DNA from 2 places in the Exiguobacterium sp. N4-1P genome. Region 1 is predicted to be linked to the other one. Evidence: riboswitches for the same ligand, from Rfam matches in the RefSeq annotation. Region 1 holds a riboswitch; the other holds the start of a gene.
What was found. A riboswitch is a leader RNA that binds a small molecule or an ion and turns the genes downstream of it on or off. The one in region 1 is predicted to bind lysine.
Positions count from the first base shown of each region.

Region 2: another riboswitch for lysine. It lies ahead of A0126_RS02410 (aspartate kinase); the one in region 1 lies ahead of A0126_RS01030 (amino acid permease).

Region 1 covers NZ_CP022236.1:170,170-173,355, forward strand. Annotated here, with positions in the region: gene A0126_RS01020 (GGDEF domain-containing protein) at 1-797, opposite strand, end outside; gene A0126_RS01025 (MarR family winged helix-turn-helix transcriptional regulator) at 954-1,409, opposite strand; lysine riboswitch at 1,581-1,765, shown strand; gene A0126_RS01030 (amino acid permease) at 1,878-3,186, shown strand, end outside.
Region 2 covers NZ_CP022236.1:463,469-466,654, forward strand. Annotated here, with positions in the region: gene A0126_RS02400 (argininosuccinate synthase) at 1-22, shown strand, start outside; gene argH (argininosuccinate lyase) at 19-1,389, shown strand; lysine riboswitch at 1,461-1,639, shown strand; gene A0126_RS02410 (aspartate kinase) at 1,752-2,951, shown strand; gene A0126_RS02415 (aspartate-semialdehyde dehydrogenase) at 2,964-3,186, shown strand, end outside.

The DNA of each region.
Region 1 (3,186 bases):
TCATCCGGACGTACAATAGAGGCAAGTGTCGTTCCGAGTTGCCGCAACACATCGTCGCCGGCATCATGACCATATGTATCGTTAACGTGTTTGAAGAAATCGATATCGATCAGGATAAGTGAATATCCATCGTCATCCGATCCGACGAGTGATAGGGAGTCGTCCAGACGTCGGCGATTAGCGAGACCCGTCAAGGCGTCGGTCATCGCAAGTTTTTGCTGGTACTGGATATTTTCAAAATGTCGTCGCAGTTCGGCTAATAAGCGATAGGTGACGAGTCCGGCTAATAAATTAAAGAAAATGTACGTAACCGATACTTTGAAAAACGTTTCCCAACTGTTTGTCAGTGCATAGATAGCTGGTAACGAATAGAGAATACCGATTCCGATCATTAATTCAAAAGTCAGCAATGTATTACGTAAAAATCTGCGTGCTATGCCAATTGTCAAAATGAATAAAACCATGATGACGGAAGCGAGAATCGCTCCTTCGATTTGATCAGCAGGTGTAATTAAAAAACGCGTTCCGATAATCATGACTCCCGTGATGAAGGCACTAGGCAATCCGCCAAATAATGTGGCAATCGCGACAGGAATGATACGTAAGTCAATCCGGGCAATATCAATTTGAATGCTGTTGAACATGAGGAGTACAGCAATTGCACCAGCTACACAACCTAAAATAAGGCGTGATTCAAGCTTTGATTTTGGTGTAATTCTTGGTTGATTTCGAAAAGGTAAAAATAAAAGCGTGATCGTCGTGAATAAGAGACAAAAATTTATGATGAAGTTATTCATAATAGACAACAAATCCTCCCAACTCCCCCTGCAGTATACTTCCAATTATATACTTTGAGTATACTCGTTCTACTAACGGTATAGGAGGTCTGAATGTTTAGAATAAAAAAAGAAAAACAGAATAAAACCTCTGTCCTTCTCTTGATTTTTAATTTATTAATTGGATGAGACGACTTCTTCATCCATTGTCGCGAGGATTTTATCAAATACATGGATCATCACGTTCAGTTCCTCTTCAGACAAAGTGCCGAATCGCTCCTGAAGATATTTGCGACGGACGACTTCGAGATTCCGAAAAGCGGCCTCTCCCTCGTCAGTCAAGGCAAGGACGATTGAACGACGATCTTCCGTCGAACGTGTCCGTGTCACAAAACCGGTCTTATAAAGTTTATCTGTCAAAGCGGTGACCTGACTTGTCGCAAGTTCGAACTGTTCCGCGAGTAATGTCGGACGCTGGGGGCCGTTTTCAGATAAGCTACGTAAGATGAAGAATTCACTTCGCGTGGCAGTACCTTCAAACAGTTGATTCAACTCACGGCGCAACGTCCGGAGAATCACGCGCATTTGTTCTTCTAATCGATATGTCAATTGGTCATGTTGTTCTTGTCCCATCTGAGCAACATCCTTTCTGTACTACCTTCTACCATTTAGTGTACTAAAAATATCGGAATTTTACTATGAGCACGGTAGGATTCAAAAATATAAATTGACAAACAAGAAACATATTATGTACTATGTCGAAGTAATGAATTAGTAAATCAACTTAATTAGTTCTCACTCAACCAGTGGGATGGAGGTTGCGATTCTTATGAGTCGGGTTACGGATGTCGTCAAGCGGCAGATGAAATAGCTCAAAAGGAAGAATTGCCGAAATCGTAGACTACTTTGAAAGTCAGCGATTGGGATTAGATCAAACAGGTCTAATACTGTCATAAACCGTTTGCGGTTTATGGGGAGCTATCTTTCACGACGGTAGAATGAGACGCATCATCGATATGTTGCGTTCTCATCTTCCTCTTGGAAGGTGAGGGCGCTTTTTTACGCCCTCTCAAAAATTATAAAAAGAGAGAAGCGACAGACATGAACAATTTACAACAGCAACAACACCCCCTTGATTCCACAGCAGAAGGGCTACAACGAGGGCTTCAAGCCCGGCATATGTCGATGATTGCAATTGGCGGAGCGATTGGGACCGGTTTATTCATCGCGTCAGGTGCCTCTGTTGCAGCGGCAGGACCGGGCGGTGCGTTACTTTCTTATACAATCGTCGGATTGATGGTCTACTTCTTGATGACGAGCCTTGGGGAGATGGCCGCCTATATGCCGGTCGCAGGATCGTTCTCGACGTACGGGACGAAGTTCGTCGACCCTTCATTCGGGTTCGCCTTAGGATGGAACTACTGGTACAACTGGGCCGTCACGATTGCCGTCGAGCTCGTCGCAGCACAAATCGTCATGCATTACTGGTTCCCGAACATTCCGGGCGTCTATTTTAGCGCGCTGTTTTTACTTTTAATGATTGGATTAAATTATTTTTCGGTCAAAGGATTCGGTGAAGCCGAGTACTGGTTTGCGATGATTAAAGTCGTCACGGTCATCGTGTTTCTTGGTGTAGGAGTCGCGATGATTTTTGGTATCTTTACTTCGGAGCCACCAGCAGGCTTCAAAAACTTTGGCTTAGGTGATGCACCGTTTGTCGGAGGGATTCCAGCTGTCATCGGTATCATTCTTGTCGCAGGTTTTAGCTTTCAAGGGACGGAGCTCGTCGGAATCGCAGCAGGCGAGTCGGAAGATCCGGAAAAAAATGTCCCGAAAGCAGTTAAACAGGTGTTTTGGCGCATTTTATTATTTTATGTATTTGCGATCTTCGTCATCGGAATGTTGATTCCATACACAAGTCCGAGCCTTGTCTCAAATGATATTACGGATGTTGCCGTCAGTCCGTTCACACTCGTCTTCGAAAAAGCAGGACTCGTGTTTGCAGCAGCATTGATGAATGCGGTCATCTTGACGTCCGTCTTGTCTGCCGGGAACTCCGGGATGTATGCTTCAACCCGGATGCTCTACACACTGGCACGACAAGGTGATGCACCGAAACTATTTGCAAAAGTCTCAAAAAACGGTGTGCCGCGGAATGCGTTACTCGCGACAGGGGCGATTGGTGCGCTTTGTTTCTTGACGTCGATGTTCGGTGGACAAGTTTATCTTTGGTTACTGAATGCTTCCGGAATGACAGGATTTATCGCGTGGCTCGGGATCGCGATCAGTCATTACCGTTTCCGAAAAGGTTTCGTCGCCCAAGGGCATGCGTTACGTGACTTACCGTACGTTGCACCGGCGTTCCCGTTTGGTCCGCTATTCGCATTTGGCCTGTGTTTCCTCGTTATCG
Region 2 (3,186 bases), 290 kb from region 1:
GCAGGAAGGCGTGACAAAATGACGAAACTTTGGGGCGGACGGTTTACAGAAGGGGCTTCCGCTCAGGCTGAAGCGTTTGGGGCATCGATTTCATTCGACCAAAAGCTTGCGGCAGTTGATTTAGAAGGAAGTCTCGCCCATGCCAATATGTTGTATCAACAAGGTATCCTAGAAGAGACGGAATGGGAAAAAATCGAAGCGGGTCTCAAGACGTTACAAGCTTCGATTGGAACACATGTCTATTCGCTTGCTGACGAAGACATCCACATGAATCTCGAACGGTTGCTGACGGAACAAATCGGACCGGTCGCAGGGAAGTTGCATACAGCGAGAAGTCGGAATGACCAGGTTGCGACGGATTTACATTTATGGATGGAACAACATGTGGTTGATTTAATCGAAAGCCTCCGCAACTTGCAGACGGTGATTACGGAACAGGCGGATGTACACATCGAAACCGTCATGCCGGGGTATACCCACTTACAGCGGGCACAACCGATTTCACTTGCACACCATCTACTCGCGTATTTTTGGATGTTCGACCGTGACGTAGATCGTCTGACAGATAATTTGAAACGGATTCGGATTTCGCCGCTCGGTGCTGGGGCACTCGCCGGGACGACATTCCCGATTGACCGTTTCAAGTCAGCGGAACTGCTCGGATTTGAGCACGTCTATCCGAACAGCCTCGATGCTGTATCGGACCGTGACTTCGTCATTGAATATCTCGGGATTGCTTCGACGGTCATGATGCACCTCTCACGCTTTTGTGAAGAAATCATCATCTGGGCGTCGCAAGAATTTTCATTCATCGAATTGTCAGATGCATTTTCAACGGGTTCGAGCATGATGCCACAAAAGAAAAACCCGGACTTCGCTGAATTGATTCGCGGAAAAACAGGGCGTGTCTATGGAAACCTGATGGGGTTCCTGACGACGATGAAAGCATTACCGCTCGCTTACAATAAAGACATGCAAGAAGATAAAGAAGGTGTCTTCGATACGGCAGATACCGTTTTACAATCCGTTCAAATCTTTACGGGAATGCTCGAATCAGCAACGTTTAAGACAGAAGCGCTCAAGAAGGCGACAATGCAAGACTTCTCGAATGCGACGGAACTAGCAGATTATCTCGTCACAAAAGGTGTTCCTTTCCGGGAAGCGCATGAAATCGTCGGAAAAGCGGTCCTCCATTGTGTTCAGACGAATTGTTTCTTAAAAGATTTAACGCTTGAAACGTATCAAACGTTCCACTCCGTCATCGCGGAAGATGTTTATCCGCTCCTCGACCCGGTGCAAGCAGTGGCAAGAAGAGGAAGTTACGGCGGGACAGGTTTTGCTGCTGTTTCTGTACAACTCGATCAAGCGAAGAAAAAACTCACGGATTAACGGAAAAATGAAAAAATTTTAGCAAATGACTGGATTTAACAAAAAATGTTTGCTATAACTGTAACTAACAACCGACAGATAGAGGCGCGGATGACATCAGTAACATCATTTATTGAAGCGAGCATGCTGAGTGATGTGAAAGGGGAAATCCGCCGAAGTGAATGAGAAAGATGCTTCTTCTCATTTGCTGGTACAACGGTTAAGATCCGTTGTACTGCCGAAACCGATGTTTCGGAGCGCTATCTTACGTAAAAGAACGAAAGACTTTGTCTTCGTTTGTCCGATCGTGATAACGACGGGCCGTAGGAACGCTCCTACCGGCCCGTCGTTTTTTTCTGTTTCGGGACAAAGGAGATAGGATTGTGACAACTGTACTTAAATTTGGTGGTAGCTCGGTCGCGACTGTCGAACAGATTCAGTCAATTGCGAATTATTTAAAAAATCGGACAGAACAAGGTGAAAAATTAGTGGTCGTCGTCTCTGCGATGGGGAAGATGACAGACTCGCTCATCGCACAAGCGCAAGCAATCACGGATCGTCCTGAACGACGTGAACTCGATCGATTGCTCGCAATCGGCGAAGAACAAACGATTTCGTTACTCAGCATCGCCTTAAATTCCGTCGGAGTAAAAGCCTTATCACAAACAGGTGCGCAGGCAGGAATCAGCACGATGGGGGTTCATACGAAAAGTAAGATTAAACAAATTGACGGGGACTTGTTACGAAAGAAACTCGAAACCTATGATGTCGTCATCGTCGCCGGATTCCAAGGTGTCAACGAGCTTGGGGATGTTACAACACTCGGTCGTGGTGGGTCAGACACAACGGCTGTCGCCTTAGCGGCCGTCCTTGATAAGCGCTGTGAAATCTATACGGATGTCGACGGTGTCTATACGGCGGATCCGCGGATTCATCAAGCGGCACAGCCGATTCCACAAATTTCATATGATGAAATGATGGAAATGAGTGCACTGGGGTCGAAGGTAATGGAGATGCGCAGCGTCGAACTCGGGAAAAAATACGGCGTGCATATCTTTGTTGGGAAAACACTTGAATCGGAAAGAGGGACTTGGATCATGGAGGCAACAGAAACGATGGAACAAAAAGCAGTCACGAGCGTCAGTGTAACGAAAAATGTTTTGACGGTTTCAATCAAACACGTTCCACAAACCAATTCAGCAGTCGCCGACATTTTTGAATTGTTATCGAATCGCCATGTCAATATCGACATGATCAGTCAAACGACCTTTGATAGTGACGTGTTCCTCTCGTTCTCTTGTCCACTCGATGAAGAAGAGTTTCTCGAAGAGGCACTGAAAGATATCATCGATCGTTTTCCGACCGTTAAAGTCGATCGTCATAACGAGCATGCCAAGTTATCGGTCGTCGGAATCGGAATGCGTGACGCAACGGGCGTCGCATCAAAATTATTTGCGACGTTCCGTGCCGAGAACATCACGTTTTATCAAGTCACGACATCAGAAATCAGTATCTCGTATACAATCGCACAAGCAGATATCGAACGAACGGTCGCGGCGATTGCGAACGCGTTTAGCCTGTAAGGAGGAATGAACATGTACCACGTAGCAGTCATCGGTGCGACAGGCGCCGTCGGACAAAAGATGTTACAAGTCTTGAAGGAACTCGATTTTCCAGTCGGTCAACTGTCGGCGTATGCTTCAGAACGATCAGCAGGAAAAGTCGTTTCGTTTAATGGAACGGACGTGACGATTACAGCTTTATCGGAAGACATCATCCATCACGGGATCGACGTCGCATTATTCGCAGCCGGTGGAG